Regions from separate parts of the Paenibacillus sp. HWE-109 genome, predicted to be linked through region 1. Evidence: predicted binding sites of a transcription regulator. Region 1 holds the regulator's gene; the other holds the start of a gene.

Evidence for each region. Region 1 encodes CtsR, which represses protease genes until heat stress. Its sites were predicted from a motif close to ATGGTCAATAAAGGTCAAACA; they were not measured.
Region 2: a site for CtsR is predicted at 7,361-7,381, ahead of clpP (ATP-dependent Clp endopeptidase proteolytic subunit ClpP). Genes of this name have one in related genera too.

What each region holds. Positions count from the first base shown of each region.
Region 1 covers NZ_CP091881.1:6,819,194-6,829,491, forward strand. The annotation lists gene LOZ80_RS29230 (PIN/TRAM domain-containing protein) at 1-429, opposite strand, end outside; gene LOZ80_RS29235 (nucleoside triphosphate pyrophosphohydrolase family protein) at 584-979, shown strand; gene pssA (CDP-diacylglycerol--serine O-phosphatidyltransferase) at 1,058-1,807, opposite strand; gene disA (DNA integrity scanning diadenylate cyclase DisA) at 1,920-2,999, opposite strand; gene radA (DNA repair protein RadA) at 3,241-4,671, opposite strand; gene clpC (ATP-dependent protease ATP-binding subunit ClpC) at 4,829-7,270, opposite strand; gene LOZ80_RS29260 (protein-arginine kinase McsB) at 7,331-8,350, opposite strand; gene LOZ80_RS29265 (protein-arginine kinase activator protein McsA) at 8,417-8,929, opposite strand; gene LOZ80_RS29270 (CtsR family transcriptional regulator) at 8,943-9,404, opposite strand; rRNA gene rrf (5S ribosomal RNA) at 9,745-9,861, opposite strand; rRNA gene LOZ80_RS29280 (23S ribosomal RNA) at 9,992-10,298, opposite strand, start outside.
Region 2 covers NZ_CP091881.1:7,661,327-7,671,624, reverse strand. The annotation lists gene eno (phosphopyruvate hydratase) at 1-1,190, opposite strand, end outside; gene gpmI (2,3-bisphosphoglycerate-independent phosphoglycerate mutase) at 1,228-2,766, opposite strand; gene tpiA (triose-phosphate isomerase) at 2,768-3,520, opposite strand; gene LOZ80_RS32985 (phosphoglycerate kinase) at 3,546-4,727, opposite strand; gene gap (type I glyceraldehyde-3-phosphate dehydrogenase) at 4,852-5,859, opposite strand; gene LOZ80_RS32975 (sugar-binding transcriptional regulator) at 5,938-6,960, opposite strand; tRNA gene LOZ80_RS32970 (tRNA-Arg) at 7,239-7,310, shown strand; gene clpP (ATP-dependent Clp endopeptidase proteolytic subunit ClpP) at 7,512-8,093, shown strand; gene LOZ80_RS32960 (hypothetical protein) at 8,186-8,335, opposite strand; gene LOZ80_RS32955 (stalk domain-containing protein) at 8,583-10,298, opposite strand, start outside.

The DNA of each region.
Region 1 (10,298 bases):
GGTTGACCGGCTTCTCACCATCATCTGAACCAATTCTTCCCGCTTGCTATACCCGATTCTGAAGCCCATCACAGCTAATACAGCGGATACGATGAAAGGCAGGAAGGGACCAGCCCACTTCGCTTGATCGAGCACAGGGAACACCATGACAGAGATAAGCAGCCCAATGACTAACCCCAGCGTCCCAGAAAGCAGATCAGAAACCGGGATATCTACAACATTCTTCTCACCTTTTATCAAGAGCTTCATCCCTTGACCTGCCACCCACCCGGAAACAAAAAACATGACGACAGCGCACAAACTATTCATCCAAATCCCATTACCTGCTTCACTTATGAATCCTGTCGTTCGAAAAATGGTATCGCTCCACCCATAACCTAAACTACCACCCATGATGGCCAAAATGAACTGTACCCATTTCCTCATCATAGATTCACCCCCTACTTCAACATTGATAAAGCTTTATTACAATTATGTTCCAATTTCTCCAACGTTAATCACTTCTTCATATGGAAAATTGAAATATTAGAGGGCTTCCTTTATAATGAAATTGGAAGTTACCAACACACCAGAGGTGGATGGAATGAGCTCCTTGACTTTAAAGCAGTTTCAAGATCAAGTATCCGAATTGTTACTCCGTCACCGAAGTCTGCTTGACGTCTTATCCAAATTTCAACAGTCAGGCGCAGCCGCCAATCGTTCCGTGGTGAAATCCATAACCGAATGCGGATGTATACAGGTTCATGCGGCCAAGCAAGAGTATCATCCTGAGATGACTTTGAATGAAGCCAAGGATGTGCTCGGCACTCATGTGACTGGACACTTATGTGAACAATGCATCGAAGTTGTGAGCAATGAGCTGGGCAGGAACTTGTTCTATATGTCCGCACTAAGCAACATTCTTGACATTAATTTGGAGCAAGTCGTTGAGAACGAATCGAAGAAATGCACAACATTAGGACTTTTTAACATGTCATGAACAAACGAAAAAAAAGCATTTATCTTCTTTCTGATTACATCAGAAGAAAATAAATGCTTTTTATTTTCGTACTAAGACCTAGACATCCGATTTAACGGACTTCGAATCGTCTCTGCCGCGTGTTTTGTTCTTTCTGCGCAGACGGATGAAGAATCCATCAACGTTTTTTTTTAAGCCGTAAAGCGCGTACCCCAATAAAGGTACGAAAATCATTTTGGAAATGGACTCTGGCCATTTGATTGCAATAAGAACAGCTACGGCAACAATAATCGGCGTAATCCAAATTGCTGCTTTGGGAATGCCAGCTTTCTTGAAATTCGGGTATTTGACTGTACTTACCATCAAGTAAGACAACATAATTGTGCTTACCAAAAGAACATACACATTAATCTCATTCACGAACAGAGCTAATGTACAAAGAACGCCGCCAGCTGCCGGGATTGGAAGACCGATGAAGTAGCCTGGTGTACCCGCAACAACATTGAACCGAGCAAGACGAAGAGCACCGCAAATCGGGAAAATCGCTGTGACGATCCAAGCAAACGCTGGACTAATCACGCTAGGATCATTGAAAGCAACAACGTACATGATGAAGGCAGGAGCTACACCGAAAGAAATGACATCCGACAAGGAATCCAATTCTTTACCAAATTCACTTTGGGCATTTAACGCTCTTGCGACACGTCCATCCAGACCATCCAGCAACATAGCGACAATGACGAGCACAGCTGCAATCCCGTGTTCACCGCTAAAAGCCAGAATAATTGAAAGAACACCTAGGAATAAGTTCCCTACTGTAAAAAGACTGGGAATCGATTTCGTTAACATATGTTTTTGTCCACCTCTGAATTTACTATACCCTAATCTCGACTTAATAAAACCTTATCGACTGAATGACTTCACAAAATCTCAACATTGATACTTACTGATTGTATCCACTTTAAATATGTCTGTCAATGAACACTTGTTCCTGAATTCTCTTGAGCCCTTCTTTAATGGCACGAGCTCTCACTTCCCCGATTCCGTCAACTTCATCCAGTTCTTCAATTGTCGCCATCATCATATGTGGCAGGTATCCGAACTTCTCCACCAGATTAGCAATAATGATGGAAGGAAGTCGCGGAATTTTCCCAAGAACACGGAACCCTCGAGGTGAAACCGGTTCTTCGACGATGGAATTCGTATGCGGATAACCAAGTAAGCGAATGATTTGGTGCGGTTCTAACAGTTCATCTGACGATAACCGCTTCAAACCTGCTTGCATTTCCTTGACTCGGTCTTCGGATAATTCCCTTACATAATCTTTTACGAGCAAACGCGCTTCAAGTTCCGCATTCCCCACAAGTTCTTCCAATTGCATACTGATGAGGCGTCCTTCATTCCCCAATTCATTAATATATCGATTGATCTCCGCTTTAATGCGTAAAACCATCTCGAAACGTGCAATCACATTGGTAACATCATGGAGTGTAACTAATTCCTCAAACTCAGACGCGCTCAGATTCGTCAGCGATTGATCAAGCACCACTTTATAACGTTCCAAGGTCTGAATCGCTTGGTTCGCTTTGGTCAAAATAACACCGATATCTTTGAGCGCATAGCGTAAATTGCCTTGATATAAGGTGATGACATTTCGCCGCTGTGAAATTGAGACCACTAATTTGTTCGTTTGCTTCGCAACTCGTTCCGCTGTGCGATGGCGAATTCCCGTCTCTGAAGAGGAGATCGAGGAGTCCGGGATTAGTTGTGTGTTTGCATAAAGAATTCGCTTGATATCTTCACTTAGAATAATCGCGCCATCCATCTTGGCAAGCTCATATAAGTAGTTAGGTGAGAAATCGCAATCGATCGAAAAACCGCCATCTACGATTTCTCGCACTTCTGCGCTATAGCCAACTACAAGAAGTCCACCCGTTTTGGCGCGTAGGACATTCTCCAAACCATCGCGGAACGGAGTACCAGGCGCTACCATTTGCAGCAATTGGCTCATGACGTCTCGCTTTATCTCTTCTTTACTCATCATTTTCCTCCTGAAGGCTTGCAGGTTGAATGACCACAAGAGTCTCTACATATATCATACATGTCACATTCGAAATTCATGCTGTTTTGATTCAACCTAAGCATCCTTAATCCCGATCGGACTAAGAATAGAGTTCAGTTGCTAAATCCTTACAACTAAGTATAACGGAAAATGCTTTCCTTTAAAAGAAGTTGTATATAATTGATAAACTGTTAAGTATATAACTATATCCTATTTCATGCTAATTATCTTCCTCATCCCAGGGTGCTCTCTGCTCTTTGCCTTGGTTGGATGAACCAAATACAGAGTGTATGACCTGACTCAAGGTTTTGCATGGGACTACTTTTATTGTAGAAAATGAAGTTGTGCTTTTTAAACCATTAAGCGCAACATAGACTCGTTTGAAACCCATTCTTTCAAGTTCTCTGATTCTTAGTTCCAATGTAGGTACTTTCTTTAATTCACCCGTTAATCCAATATCTGCGATAAAAACAGTATCATTAGGAATACCTTGGTTCTTGCAGGAAGAGACAATACTCATTATCGCGGCTAAGTTTGAGGACTGTTCCTTTAAGCGAATGCCACCCGTTGTTTTCACAACCACATTCTTATCATGTAAAGGTATATTAGCTCTTTGTTCCATGATGCTGATAAGTGTGTTTACATGGTCCTTTTTTAAACATTCAGCAATCCGGCTTGGGTATGGCATGAACGTCGTTGATACTAAACTTTCTATCTCCAAAATAATCGGTCTTGTGCCTTCTTTAACGACTGTTAATGCGCTCCCACTCACAACATCATTTTCGTCTCTTTGCGTCATGAAGAACTCTGAGGGGTTATCAATAGGTGTCAATCCTTGCTCTCCCATGGTGAAAAATCCAAGTTCTCCTGTGCTGGCGTAGCGGTTTTTAGTGGAGAATAGCTGTTTCAGCTCCTCACCTTCTTCTCCTTCCAGAACAAGAACGGCATCCACCAAATGTTCTAATGCTCTTAAACCAGCTAATTCGTTATCTTTCGTCATCTGTCCAACCATAATAATAGCTCTTGGTCTTTGCGCATCTTTGGCAACCTTGAGGAGCGTATTGGCGCATTCCATCGTTTGCGTAGGGGACCCGGGTCTTTGTGGATATTCTTCCAATAAAAAAGTTTGAATACTATCAATAATAATCAAATCCGGGTCTACCTGGTCAATACAACCCAAGACATTATTCAAGCTATTATCCGAATAAACCCAGACGTTTTTATGAATATTTTGCAGGACTCGCTCAGCTCTTCTCTTGATCTGGCTGTCACTTTCTTCCCCAGAAGCGTACAACACTTTCAACCCTTGCTTCGCCACATCATCCGATATTTGCAACAAAAGCGTAGATTTCCCCGCACCTGGAACAGCCGTGATAATCGTAACAGAATCCTTAACGATCCCTCCACCCATTACGCGATTAAATTCATTGTATTTAGTAACAATTCTATCACTGTTCTGAGACACGGTATCGGTAAGACGGTTAATGACAACATTCTTTTTTTTCGTTACGCCCTTTTGGCCACCACTAGGAGCGTTGATAACATCTTCTTCTTCGAGCGTATTCCACTCCCGACAACTGCTGCACGAACCTTGCCATTTGGGATGCTCTTGACCGCAACTGGTACACTTGTATGTGGTTTTCTTTTTCATATGTAAGAATCACTTCTCCAATTAATCAATTATTTTCAAACTTCCTTTTCCAAATAAAGTTTACTATGATTATGAAGCCCCTGAAAGAGCTAAAGCAAATAAAAAGCATTTTGCCGCATCCACGCTGGATGATGCAAAATGCTTTTTTGCTTTTCATTTATTTGGCAACTACGCCTTCGCTCTTCAAGACGACAAGTTCGCCTTCGTTTTCATCGATTGTCAAGGAGTCGCCTTTGGATATATTTCCTCTAAGCAGTTCCTCGGACAAGCGATCTTCAATATGCTTCTGAATGGCTCTACGCAGCGGTCTTGCCCCATACGTAGGATCAAAGCCTTCTTTGGCCAAGAACATTTTCGCTTTATCTGTCAACAAGAAGTCAACTTCTTGCTCTTTAAGACGTTTGCGAAGATCTTCTGCCATTAAGCTAACGATTTGTGCGATATGCGTTTCATCCAAGGAATGGAACACAATCGTTTCATCAATCCGGTTAAGGAATTCGGGACGGAAGCTTTTCTTAAGCTCGCCCATCACTTTGTCTTTCATATTCGTATAGTCTCTGCCGGCATCAACCGCAGCCGTAAAGCCCAGTGACGAATTCTTCTTGATCACATCGGCACCCACATTGGATGTCATGATGATCAATGTATTGCGGAAATCAACCGTGCGTCCTTTGGAGTCTGTTAAACGTCCGTCTTCCAAAACTTGAAGGAGGATGTTGAACACTTCCGGATGCGCTTTTTCGATTTCATCGAGCAGTACGACGGAGTACGGCTTACGACGAACCTTCTCGGTAAGCTGGCCGCCTTCTTCATAACCCACATAGCCTGGAGGCGCCCCAACGAGTCGGGATGTCGAATGCTTCTCCATGTACTCGGACATATCGATACGTACTACGGCATTGTCGTCACCGAATAAAGATTCCGCTAACGCGCGCGCCAATTCTGTTTTACCTACACCCGTTGGTCCAAGGAAAATGAAGGAGCCCATCGGACGCTTCGGATCCTTAAGTCCTGCTCTCGCGCGGCGGATAGCGCGGCTAACCGATTTCACAGCTTCTTCTTGACCAATGACACGTTCATGAAGAATCTCTTCCATCTTGAGCAGTCGCTCGGTTTCTTCTTCCGCCAGCTTGCTGACCGGAATTCCAGTCCAGCTCGCTACGATTTGGGCAATGTCATCCGGCGTAACTTCCGTATCCAAACGACCTTGTTTCTCTTTCCATTCGTTCTTCGTCGTATCCAACTCTTCACGAAGCTTTTGCTCTGTATCGCGAAGACCGGCCGCTTTCTCGAACTCTTGGCTTTGAACCGCCGCGTCTTTCTCTTTGCGGATATCTTCCAGCTTATTCTCAAGCTGTTTCAAGGATGGCGGTACCGTGTAAGAGCGAAGCCTAACTTTGGAGCTGGCCTCATCAATTAAATCGATCGCTTTATCAGGCAGGAAGCGGTCTGTAATGTAACGATCCGAAAGTTTAACAGCTTCTTGAATAGCAGCATCAGTGATTTTCACACGGTGATGCGCCTCATACCGATCACGCAATCCATAAAGAATTTGTATCGCTTCATCCGGCGATGGTTGATCAACCGTAATCGGTTGGAAACGGCGTTCAAGCGCAGCGTCTTTTTCAATATATTTACGATATTCATCTAACGTTGTCGCACCAATACACTGCAGCTCACCTCGTGCAAGAGCCGGTTTGAGGATGTTGGAAGCATCAATAGCTCCTTCAGCCCCACCAGCGCCGATCAAGGTATGAAGCTCATCAATGAACAGTACGATGTTACCCGCTTGGCGAATTTCGTCCATGATCTTCTTGAGGCGATCTTCAAACTCACCACGATATTTGGTCCCTGCCACAACAGAGCCCATATCGAGGGTCATGACTCTTTTATCCTTCAAAGTCTCCGGAATTTCGTTGTTAATAATCTTTTGCGCCAAGCCTTCAGCAATCGCTGTTTTACCAACACCCGGCTCGCCAATTAGCACAGGATTGTTCTTGGTTCTACGGCTAAGCACTTGAATAACACGCTCAATTTCTTTGCTTCGGCCAATCACAGGGTCCAAATGTCCCTCTTTGGCATAAGCAGTCAGATCTCTCGCTAACCCATCCAAGGTAGGTGTATTCACATTCTGGTTGCTGCCGTGGCTTGGTGATACAGTCTCACTGCTGCCCAGTAGTTGAAGCACTTGTTGACGCGCTTTGTTCAAAGACACACCCAAGTTATTCAGCACGCGTGCCGCAACCCCTTCGCCTTCGCGAATAAGTCCAAGTAAAATATGTTCAGTCCCCACATAAGTGTGACCTAGTTTTCTAGCTTCATCCATCGAAAGTTCGATGACTTTTTTCGCTCTAGGCGTATACGCAATATTGGTAGGCTGTTCTTGTCCTCTGCCAATCAGAGATTCGACTTCGTCTTGAATTTTCTCAAGTCCGAGGCCCAGAGCAACGAGTGCTTTAGCAGCAATGCCTTCCCCTTCGCGAATAAGACCAAGTAAAATGTGCTCAGTGCCGATATTATTATGCCCTAAGCGAACTGCTTCCTCTTGTGCCAAAGAAAGAACCTTCTGCGCACGTTCTGTAAATCTGCCAAACATCATAGAGAACACCTCCAAAAGTAGTATATCTATGGAAAACCTAAAGGATGAATCTAATGCTCATTAAATTCTGCCGAACCTTTCACGGATCAGCTCTGCCCGGCGTATATCACGCTCTTCGGCATTTAACTTCTCACCTGCATACTGCTGAAGAAACCCAGGTTGCGTCATCACCAGCAGCTCATTGAGCACATGGGATGAAACATTGTTAATGATCCCAAGGTCAATCCCCAATCTTACATCGGACAAACGCTGCGCAGCTTCCTTAGAGTCCATGATCCCTGCATAGGACAAAATGCCGAGAGAACGGTTCACACGGTCTATTATCCGCATTCTCGATTCTTGAATCAGCTTATGTCTGGCCGCACGTTCATGCTCAATAATTTGTCTAGCCACGCTGTGTAAATTATCAATAATCTCTTCTTCGGATTGCCCTAGCGTAATCTGATTCGATATTTGGAACAGATTACCTAAAGCTTCGCTGCCTTCCCCATATAATCCTCTAACTGTCAACCCAACCTGGGTAACTGCTGATAAAATCCGATTAATTTGTTGGCTGAGCACCAAAGCAGGCAGATGCATCATGACCGAAGCGCGAATTCCGGTCCCTACATTCGTGGGACAGCTTGTTAGGTAGCCACGCTTTTCATCATATCCATAATCCATTTGCGTTTCAAAAATATCATCGATTTGATTCGCCAAATCCCACACTTCTTTAATCTGAAAGCCGGGACATAAACATTGTATGCGAAGATGATCCTCTTCGTTGATCATAATACTGATGGATTCATTTTCGCTTAAAATAACGGCGCCATTTCTGGATTCGTTAGCTAAATTCGGGCTAATTAAGTGCTTCTCCACAAGAACCATTCGTTCAAGCTCATTGAGCTCTGAAAGCGGGATCAGCGAGAAATGACTAATCGTTTCCAGCTCCTCATTCTCTAGAACTCCTGACAATTGAACAAGTACTTCCTGTGATTGTTGATTGGTAGCTAACATGGGATAGGGATAATCTCTAAGGTTGCGTGCAATCCGGATCCGACTGCTAATGACGATATCCGACTCAGGACCTTCACCCTTCATCCATTCGCTCAATGCATCTCCTGTAAACCGTTGTAGTGTCACTGGATTCACACCTTCCTTACAAAATCACATACCCGCAATTTTCTTCTCGATCTCACGAATTTGATCACGAATCTTAGCTGCTTCTTCGAACTCTTCTGCCTCAATACAAGCCATCATATCCTTCTTGAGGGTATCGACTTCACGCTTGCATTGAATGATTCCACCGCTCCGCTTAGGTACTTTTCCTACGTGAACGATGTTGCCGTGAACCCTTTTGAAAAGAGGGTCCAGCTTCTCAGAAAAGCTTTGATAGCACGATCCGCAACCAAACCGACCTAATTTACTAAACTGCGAATACGTAAGGCCACAGTTCTCACAACGGATGGCTTGTGACTTCGCCGCGGACAGGGATGAAGGTTCAAAATCGAGCAAGCCGGATAGCAAATTATGAATCGAAAATCCATTCGACGTCCCCGGTATCATCTCGCCCTTCTCCCGAGCGCAATTCTCACAAATGTGGAACTCGTTCTTGTCTCCATTTATAATCTTCGTAAAATGAAGAGTCGCCGGTCGTTTACCGCATTCCTGACAAACCATTTCTTATGCCTCCTCATCTGCTAAGCAAGGATATCAGCATTGCTTTAAGAATCTTAGCCCGAATTTCATCGCGCAGCGGGAGCTTGAAGGTCAACACATCTCTGGATATCGCTGCCCGAATCAGGTTAGCTTCTCGGGTTGAAATATAGTGACCCTCCTGCAGCTGGTATATAAGTCCTTCTGAGGTGACTTGATCTATGTGTGTGTGAATCGTGCGAAAAATGTGGTCCAAAATAGACCCATGACTTTTGAGCTCGATCTTCTGAATACGAATGTATCCGCCACCGCCACGCTTGCTCTCCACAATGTATCCCTTTTCCAAGGTAAACCGTGTACTAATAACATAGTTGATTTGGGATGGTACGCATTGGAATTGATCAGCCAAGTCGTTGCGTTGAATCTCAATAGCCCCTTCGGAACTTTGCTGCAGGACATGTTTCAAATACTGCTCAATGATTTCTGATACGTTACGCATCAATTCATCCTCCAGACTGCTAGAAGTAAATTGACTTTGATTGACTTTGACTTTCTTTGACCTTAACTAGATTATAATCATTTCCTTTCTTTTTGACAAGTGCTGCTTCTAACATTGTGTTGTAAACACCAAGCCTACTCACAGTATTTACAAAAATACCCCTACTTAACGTAGGGGCGTGTACCAATTAATTCTTTTTTTGAATTTGCTGTGCTCGCGATAAATAGGAAAGTTATAGATGAACGGACAATAAGCTCTCTCAAAGGTGTGAGGATAGTGGTCACACTAGAAGTAACAGAAAAAACCTTACGAGGATTTCTCCTTGTAAGGTTTCTTAGCTGCTTGGCAACGTTCTACTCTCCCAGAACCCTGCGGTTCAAGTACCATCGACGCTGGAGGGCTTAACGGTCGTGTTCGAGATGGGAACGCGTGGGTCCCCTCCGCCATCATCACCAAACAGTCAAAGCGTGATTTGCGCCTTGAAAACTAGATACGAAACGTGCGTAAAGATAGATGTTCTTAGGATTTCTGGGTCCCAATCAAGTATTCGGAATCAGCTACAAAGCTTATCTTCACTTGCTTGGGATTAGGTTAAGCCCTCGACCGATTAGTATTCGTCAGCTGCATACGTTGCCGCACTTCCACCTCGAACCTATCAACCTCGTCGTCTACAAGGGGTCTTACATACTGGGAAATCTCATCTTGAGGGGGGCTTCGCGCTTAGATGCTTTCAGCGCTTATCCCCTCCGTACATAGCTACCCAGCTATGCCTCTGGCGAGACAACTGGTACACCAGCGGTACGTCCATCCCGGTCCTCTCGTACTAAGGACAGCTCCTCTCAAATTTCCTACGCCCGCGACAGATAGGGACCGAACTGTCTCACGACGTTCTGA
Region 2 (10,298 bases), 840 kb from region 1:
CGATCCGTACGGGAAGGAGCACCTGTTTTGATTTGACCAGCGTTCGTTGCAACAGCGATGTCAGCGATTGTGCTGTCTTCGCTCTCACCGGAACGGTGAGAGATAACCGCTGTGTAACCAGCGCGTTTCGCCATTTCGATCGCGTCAAAAGTCTCAGTCAGCGTACCGATTTGGTTTACTTTTACCAAGATGGAGTTACCGATATTTTCTTCGATACCTCTGGAAAGACGCTCAGTGTTCGTAACGAACAGATCGTCACCAACCAGTTGAACTTTGCTGCCCAATTTCTCAGTAAGCAATTTCCAACCTTCCCAATCATCTTCGGAACAACCGTCTTCAACTGTGATGATTGGGTATTTGTCAACCCATGCAGCAAGGAAGTCAACCCACTCAGCGGAAGTGAAGGATTTGCCTTCGCCTTCAAGGTGGTATTTGCCATCTTTGAAGAATTCTGTGGAAGCAACGTCCATACCCAAGAATACGTCAACACCTGGTTTATAGCCAGCTTTTTCGATCGCTGTAAGGATCGTTGTGATGGCTTCTTCGTTGGATGTGAAGTTAGGAGCGAATCCGCCTTCGTCGCCAACTGCTGTGTTAAGGCCTTTTTCTTTCAATACGGATTTCAAGCTATGGAAAATCTCAGCGCCGATGCGAAGAGCTTCTTTGAAAGTTGGAGCGCCAACCGGAAGAACCATGAACTCTTGAACGTCAACGTTGTTGTCGGCATGCGCCCCACCGTTGATGATGTTCATCATTGGAACCGGAAGTGTTTTGGCATTGAATCCGCCAAGGTATACGTACAAAGGAACGTCCAATGCGTCTGCTGCTGCGCGAGCTACGGCCATGGAAACAGCAAGGATCGCGTTAGCGCCTAATTTAGCTTTGTTAGGAGTACCGTCAAGCTCGATCATTTTGTTGTCGATGCCAACTTGATCAAGTGCGTCTAGACCGATGATTTCAGGAGCGATGATTTCGTTGACGTTGTCAACAGCTTTCAGAACGCCTTTACCAAGGTAACGACCTTTATCACCATCACGAAGCTCAACAGCCTCGTATGCGCCTGTGGAAGCGCCTGAAGGAACGATAGCACGGCCGAAACCGCCGGACTCCAAATATACTTCAACCTCTACCGTTGGGTTACCGCGGGAATCCAATACTTCGCGTGCATAAACATCAGAAATCGTAGTCATTGTTAGAAAACACTCCTTTTATATAATAGGTGACTTGCTATTTTTTTAGAATAGTGGCTCCGGTCATTTGAACCGGCTGCCCAACTTGTAAGAAATCAAGCATGGTTGGTGCAATATCTGCCAAAATTCCGCCATCTCTTAGTGTAACAGATTTGTCCGTCACAATAAAAGGTACGGGATTTGTTGTATGTGCCGTGTTGCGTGATCCGTCTGCATTCGTAACAACATCTGCATTACCGTGATCGGCTGTAATGCACACCACGCCGCCTTTGGCGAGGATTGCTTCTACAACTTGACCTAGACAAGCATCTGTTGCTTCGATGGCCTTCACGGTAGGCTCCAGCAAGCCGGAGTGACCAACCATGTCAGGGTTAGCGAAGTTGAGGATAATCACATCATGACGCTCCGCTTCAACTTCCTTAACCACAGCAGCCGCTAGTTCATAAGCACTCATCTCGGGTTGCAAGTCGTACGTAGCTACTTTGGGTGAAGGAATGAGAAGACGCGTTTCGCCTGGCAATTCCGCATCGCGCCCGCCGCTGAAGAAGAACGTGACGTGCGGGTACTTTTCAGTTTCCGCAGCGCGAAGCTGTTTCAGACCGTTCTGAGCCAATACTTCACCCAGCGTGTTGTCGAGATCCTTAGGCTTGTAAGCTACGAAGCCGTCAACCGACTCGCTGAACAATGTCAGACATACGTAGTACAGGTTTTTGGCAACTTTAGGACCACGGTCAAAGCCGCGGAAATCTTCGTTCGTGAACACTTGGGAAAGCTGAATCGCACGGTCAGGGCGGAAGTTGAAGAAAATAACCGCATCGCCTGACTCTACAAGTCCTACCGGTTGACCATCGTCACCAACAATAACGGTCGGCATAACGAACTCGTCAAACACGGATTTCTCATAGGATTCAACAATCGCCTTCATCGGATCTGTATAGGCAGGGCCTTCGCCATAAACCATAGCGCGATAGGATTTCTCTGTCCGCTCCCAGCGTTTATCGCGATCCATCGCATAATAACGACCTTGAACCGTCGCAATTTTGCCTACGCCGACTTCCGCGATTTTTTGCAGCAAGCTTGCCATGTACACCTTAGCGGAGTCCGGAGCTACGTCGCGGCCATCGAGGAAGGCATGGATATAGACATCTTCGAATTGCTCTTTTTTAGCCAAGTCCAGCAAAGCGAACAAATGCTGAATGTGACTATGTACGCCGCCATCGGAAAGCAGCCCGTACAGGTGCAGCTTCTTGCCGTTAACTTTGGCATGACGAACAGCGCCTAAAATAGTTTCATTATCATAAAATTCGCCGTCACGAATCGATTTGGAAATCCGCGTCAAATCCTGATAAACAATCCGGCCTGCGCCGATGTTCAGGTGTCCTACTTCAGAATTCCCCATCTGGCCTTCCGGCAAACCTACAGCTTCACCGCAAGCGGTTAATGTGGTATGCGGGAAAGTCGCCCAATAACGGTCGTAATTCGGTTTTTTCGCATGAGCAACCGCATTCCCCTGCTCTTCCGAGCGGAGTCCGAAGCCATCGAGAATGATGAGTGCTACCGGTTTCGGTCTGGACATGTTACTTCGCCCCCTGGACAAGTTGGATGTAGGAAGCTGCTTCCAAGCTCGCTCCGCCTACAAGTGCGCCGTCAATGTCCGGCTGTGCCATGTACTCAGCAATGTTGTTTGGCTTCACGCTGCCGCCGTATTGAATACGAACTGCGTCTGCTACGGAAGCACCGTACAAGCCGCTGACAAGCTGACGGATGTAGCCGATAACATCCTGTGCATCTTCAGCCGTGGAGGATTTGCCTGTGCCGATCGCCCAGATTGGCTCATAAGCGATAACCACTTGCGCTGCTTGTTCTGCGCTCAGACCAGCGAAAGCTGCTTCTGTTTGCACTTTGCAAACATCTTTGGTTTGACCTGCTTCACGCTCTTCGAGCTTCTCGCCTACGCAAAGGATTGGCGTCAAGCCGTGTTTGAAAGCTGCAACGACTTTCTTGTTCACGATTTCGTCTGTTTCCGCGAAGTAAGCTCTGCGCTCGGAGTGACCGATAATGACGTACTCTACGCCAAGATCCTTCAACATCACGCCGCTGATTTCACCTGTGAAAGCACCGTTGTCTTCAAAATGCAGGTTTTGTGCGCCAACATGAACATCCGCGCCTTTCGCAGCTTCAACCAGTGCTGGCAGATTCGTGAAAGGAGAGCAAATTACGCTCTCTACGCCTTCAATTGTGCTGCCTTTGATTTCATTCACGAAGCTTACAGCTTCGGAAACGGTTTTGAACATTTTCCAGTTACCCGCGATAATCGGTTTTCTACTCATTGGATTGATGCTCCTTTGTGAAAAATTATTTATCGTTCAAGGCTACTACGCCTGGCAATGCTTTACCTTCCATAAACTCCAAGGAAGCTCCGCCGCCAGTGGACATATGGTTCATTTTATCAGCCAAATGGAACTTCTCTGTAGCTGCAGCGGAATCACCGCCACCGATAACCGTGTAACCGGAAGTTGCTGCACAAGCCTCAGCTACTGCACGTGTACCATGGGAGAAAGGCTCGATTTCGAATACGCCCATCGGTCCGTTCCAAACGACCAGCTTGGATTTCGCGATAACGTCTGCATACAGCTCACGTGTTTTCGGTCCGATATCAATGCCTTCCCAATCTGCAGGAATGCCATCAATGCCAACGATTTGCGTATTCGCATCAGCACTGAATTTATCTGTAACAACGATATCTACAGGAAGTAGGAAGTTCACGCCTTTTTCTTTTGCTTTCTCAATAAAGCTAAGCGCTAAATCAAGCTTCGAATTGTCCAAAAGCGATTTACCGATTTCATAGCCTTGTGCTTTCAAGAATGTATAGGACAGACCGCCGCCAATCAAGACGTTGTCTGCAATGTTCAGGAGGTTTTCAATGACAGCGATTTTGTCTTTCACTTTGGATCCGCCAACGATAGCTGTGAAAGGACGCTCAGGGTTGTTCAGCGCTTTGCCTAGAACATCAAGCTCTTTCTCCATCAAAAGACCGGAAACAGCCGGGATGTAAGCAGCGATTCCTGCCGTCGAAGCATGCGCACGGTGAGCAGCGCCGAAAGCATCATTCACGAACAGATCCGCAAGATCAGCGAAAGCTTTGGCCAATTCAGGATCATTCTTCTCTTCGCCTTCGTTGAAACGAACGTTTTCAAGCAAGAGAACATCGCCATTTTCAAGCGCATCGACTTGTGCTTTCACGATTTCGCCAACGGATTGATCCGCTTTAATCACGTTTTGGCCAAGCAGCTCAGCCAATTTCGCAGCTACCGGCGTCAAACGAAGCTCTTCAACCACTTGTCCGTTTGGACGACCAAAATGAGCTGCAAGAATGACTTTAGCGCCTTGCTCTACTAAGAATTTAATCGTAGGAAGCGTTTCTCTGATCCGAGTATCATCGGTGATTTGACCGTTCTCTACAGGTACGTTGAAATCAACGCGAACAAATACTCTTTTACCAGCTACTTCAACATCGCGAACACTTTTCTTATTCATCGTAAAAGCCTCCCTGAGCGTGTATGGTTTTCTTCCGGTCTACCTTTTATATGGGAAAATCGCACATAAAGAGGAGAATCGCTTCTCCCCTTCATGTCGTTTTGTGTGTGTTGCTGCTATGGAATTACAGACCTTTTTTCGCGATGAAAGCTACCAAGTCAACTACACGGTTGGAGTAACCCCACTCGTTGTCGTACCAGGAAACCACTTTCAGCATGTTGTCGCCAACTACCATTGTGGAAAGAGCATCGATTGTGGAGGAAGCTGGATCGCCATTGAAATCGCTGGAAACCAAAGCATCTTCTGTGTAGTTCAGAATGCCTTTAAGAGGGCCTTCGGAAGCTGCTTTCAGAGCTGCGTTTACTTCATCAACTGTTACGTTAACTTTCAACTCAACAACCAAGTCAGTTACGGAAACGTTAGGCGTAGGAACACGCATAGCCATACCGTTCAATTTGCCTTTAAGCTCAGGAAGAACTAGGCCGATTGCTTTTGCTGCACCAGTGCTGGAAGGAATGATGTTCTCAGCTGCTGCGCGAGCACGACGAAGGTCTTTGTGCGGAACGTCAAGCACGGATTGGTCATTTGTGTAGGAGTGAACAGTTGTCATCATCCCTTTTACGATTCCGAAGCTATCGTTGATAACTTTCGCGAAAGGAGCCAGACAGTTTGTTGTACAAGAAGCGTTGGAGATAATTGTATGAGCAGCTGGATCGTATTTGTCTTCGTTTACGCCCAGTACGATAGTGATATCTTCGTCGGAAGCAGGAGCGGAGATGATAACTTTCTTAGCTCCACCTTTCAAGTGAAGGGCTGCTTTTTCTTTTGCTGTGAAAATACCAGTAGATTCGATAACGATTTCTGCGCCTACAGATGCCCAAGGCAGGTTCCCAGGGTCACGCTCAGCAAAAACTTTGATGGAGCGACCGTTAACGATCAATTCGCCTTCACCAGCTTCAACTGTAGCGTCTAGTTTACCGTGAGTTGTGTCATATTTGAGCAAGTGAGCCAATGTTTTAACGTCAGTCAAATCATTTACTGCCACGATTTGTACTTCTGAATTGTTCAAAGCTGCGCGAAATACGTTACGACCAATACGTCCGAAACCGTTAATACCTACTTTTGTTGTCATAGCCAATTCCTCCTAAGATTAAATAAATAATTATATTTCAAAACGCAGCCGGTTAAGGCATACGTTATGATGTCTTTCTCACACATGTTTCATTATTTCCAGTGCAGCCGCTTCATCCGTTACAAGCACGTTCTCTTGCCCGTGACGAAGGACCGATGCGATCGCTTCACCTTTGCTCTTGCCCCCAGCTACGCCAATCACAACTTCAATCCGCTGCAGATCCTCCAGTCGAAGTCCGACCGTTGGCATCTTGTGAACCACATTTCCTTGTCGGTCAAAATAGTACCCGAATGCCTCTGCAAGAGCGCCATCGGCTTGTAAGCTGCGTGTCGTTTCGGCATCTACCTTGCGCCTGCGCGCCATGACCATAGCATCTCCGATACCGTGTACAACGATGCGACAACTGCGAACAGCGTCAACAACTTCCTGAATCTGCGGATCTTGGATAAGGGATTGATACGCTTCCTCTCCGAGATGATCCGGTACGTGCAGGAGCCTGTATTTCCCGCCAGTCTTCTTGGCCATAATGGAAGCGATGGTGTTTGCCTGCATATCCACGCTTTCCCCAAGTCCACCGCGAGCCGGTACGAACCAGCTGCCTTTCAGGGAAGAAGAAATCGCCAGATTATTGGCAATCTGCGCCATGGTAGAGCCGCCTGTAACCGCGATGATATCATCTTTGGCTACATATTTGCGCAAAGCTGCTGCGCCTGCCCGGCCAAGCTCCTTCTTCGTGAAATCCGAAGTATCCGAGTCGCCTGGTACTACAATGACTTGTGAAAGTCCGTACGCCTTGGCAATGCTCTCCTCCAAGTCGGTTAAACCAAAAGCAATCTTGATGATCGGCAACATGTCTTCAAGCAGTTGACGACCGGACTCGGTAATTCTCATACCTGCTGCATCGGATTCAAGAAGCCCAAGCTCCTTCAAGAAATCGACTTCACCGCGGAGCACGCGCTCCGTCATATCGAGCGACGAGGCTAATGTGCGGCGTCCGACAACGCCGGAAACCAAGATATGATGCAGAATCGAGTACCGCTTCTTCATGATGTCCAATAGATCTGGCAAGAGCTGTTTCTGAATGTCAAGTATTTCTCTCATATGACGACGACTGACGCTCCTGATCCTATTGATGGACGTTTTGTGTCCCGGGTCTGCATTTTATGTCCCACCCGGGCGAAAAAAAAGTGACTTACCTCTTTCCGGCTTCGGAAAGCATATTTCACTGAACTTGATTACATTTTTATTATAACCAATTCTAACTGAATATTCAACATTTGTTCAAACATTTTCAGTAAAAAAGACTGAAAGGGCTTACTGTCTTGCTTTTTATGGAAGTCTGACATATAATAACCCTTGCTTCACTTTTTTGCAGATATGCGCCCGTGGTCCAATGGATATGACGTAGGCCTCCGAAGCCTGAGATAAAGGTTCGATTCCTTTCGGGCGCGTCCATAAGAAACACCCTGAATCAGTTCTCGAACTGATTTTTTTTATTCTTAGTTTGACCTTTCTTGACCTTCAGAGGTTTTTTCGTTATCATACTTGTAGATACTGTAAATAGTATGTACCCCGGAGAACAATTTCATCAGTCTCTGATTGAACTGGCTCCACACATTAAACCAAGTACCCACCCCAAGGAGGTCATTCTCATGAGTTTTATCCCTATGGTAGTCGAACAGGACGCGCGCGGTGAAAGAGGATATGACATCTACTCTCGCTTGCTGAAGGACCGCATCATTTTCTTAGGCACGGGTGTCAACGATGTTGTGGCGAACTCCATCATTGCTCAATTACTTTTCTTGGCCGCCCAAGATCCTGATAAAGATATCTCGCTTTACATCAACAGCCCCGGCGGATCCATCACAGCCGGTATGGCGATCTTCGACACGATGCAGTTCATCAAACCAGACGTATCCACGATCTGCGTTGGTATGGCTGCTTCCATGGGCGCATTCCTGCTGACGGCAGGCGCCAAAGGCAAGCGCTACGCGCTGCCGAACAGCGAAGTCATGATTCACCAACCGCTCGGCGGTGCTGAGGGTCAAGCCTCCGACATCGAAATCCGCGCGAAGCGCATTTTGAAAATGCGTGACAACCTGAACACAATCTTGGCAGAGCGCACAGGGCAAACGTTCGAGCGCATCGAAAAAGATACGGACCGCGACAATTTCATGAGCGCTGCTGAAGCAGCCGCATATGGACTCATTGATAAAGTGATCGAGCGCGTCTAATCGCAACAATAAAAGCCAGCCTGCATGGACACTCAGCCGAGTGCCGCGCGGCTGGTTTTTTTATTGGCTGGAAAACAACTTTTAACGCCCTCTTACACACCTCTGTGCTTCGCGTCCGGGTCTAAGCCACCAAAACCAGCGAATAGGCCAAGAACTCGGGCATCTTCGCTGACTTTAAGAGTGAATTTCAGCGTTAAGTCCAGCTTCCCGCTCATTCCACCCACTTTAACGTTGAAAAACATCCTTAACTCCACCCACGCGTCCCAAACTCGGCATATACGATGACTTTAAGAGTGAATTTCAGTGTTAACTCCAGCTTCCCGCTCATTCCGCCCACTTTAACGTTGAAAAACATCCTTAACTCCGCAGCCAAGCCCTCGTCCGTCATCCCACACCAAAAGAGCCCCTCGAGCCTCCATCCAATGAATTTCATTGAAAACAGGAGATCTCAAGAGGCTCTAACTCTTACTAACTCTTACTAACTCTTACTTACTTCTTCTCATCCAACGGATAGAAAATCAAATCAATCGGGAAGGCCGAACCCGCAGGAGGCGTGAACTCGATGTCGAGCGCATCTTCCGTTCCCGTCGTCCGAGCTAGCACTTCCATCCCGTCAAAGGCGGTAATGACGCCGGAGTACGGCACTGGAATGATCTCGCCGTTAATCTTGAACGGGCCTTTGAACACGCCGCCTTTGGCCATAATCATCACAGCCATTTTGCGCGGCTTATCTGCATGGATTTTGTAGACCACGCCGTAGTTGCCGCCGTTTTCTACATTCTGCTTGCGCATTACGTCATATCCCTTGACGAACGGATCGGTTTTATTGTCTCCTATCGTCAAGACGGACGTTTTGGTGAAGCTGGTCGCGTCAATATCCCATTTGAGCTCAGAGATGGGGAATGTCCCGCGCACATGCCCTGTGAAGCCTAGAAGCGGCAAATCCTGCGCTGTCGTCGGGGTCAATCTTTGATCGGTTACACCAAACGAGATTTGCAGCTCGCCGTCTGTTTCCACATCATAGAACAAGTTCACACCTTGCCCAGGATAGAAGTCAGGCAGCTTGGCGTAGATATAGGTATCATGCGGAGGTACCGTCAACTGTTCCGTGTACACATTTTCAAGAAGGAAATCGACAGAAGCCTCGCTGCCAATCAAGTTGGCATAGACGGAAGGGTAAACCTCACCTTTGTTCGTCGTCTTAATCGTCACTGGTTTGTCCGTGTTGTTCGTTGCGAAAATGGCCATCGTCATCTTCTGTTTCGTGCCATTGATGTGATCGGCGTACAATCTCGCCTTCCCATTAATGTTATCTCGGTACAAAATACCGCGCTCCGTGAACTCTTCCGGACTATCACTCACGAGCAGAGTACGCCCAGGAACTTCAGTCACTTTCTTAGGCAGTGGAAGCATTTGATTGAAATGCGCCCAAATGGTTCCCCAGTCGGACTTGATAAATCCGCCAACTGGCTTCGTGTAGATCGGGTATTCCACTTCAGTGAGGTAAGTCTCATCCACAACAGTGACGTAACTTTTGAACAATTTGCTCACATGTCCATGACCGTCTTTCACCGTCAACGTAACGGGATATTTCCCAGCTTTGAAGAACACGTCCTGTTTTCCCGTCCATTCGTACGAGGCAATCCCCTCTGCATCCGGATCATAGCTCAAATCCAGATATTTCACAGGCTCTCCAAGGCGGTATGTCGGCTTCGCAGTCGCGAATTTAGCCACAGGTCGGGAATTGCTATCCTGGTCGATATAGATGCCCTCAGGATTCTTGAAGTGCACAATTTCCACACGGCGAAGTTCACTGTTATACGTATATTTAGCGCCCATATAATCAGCCAACCAAGTCAATTTCACCAGAAGCTTGCCATTCACAATCGCTGCAACGGAGTTGAAAGGCGTATCTACGCCGTTCGTCGTTACGGTCTTATGATCGGCATCCAAGACGATGTTGTAGCCCGGAGGCGTCATCTGGATCGTTCTGGAGGCGTCGTTCCACTCGACAGTGAACCCCATGGTATCTCCGAGGAATTTAGCAGGCACGTACGTGCTGCCATTAATGATCGTAGAAGGAGAATCCAAATGAATTTGCTCTTGATTCACAAAAGCTTCAGCCTTATCAATATAAAGTAGGATAAAGGACGCTCCTGCCGATACCGCTTGGGCAGCAGGTGCCGCTACAGCACTAGCAAGAAA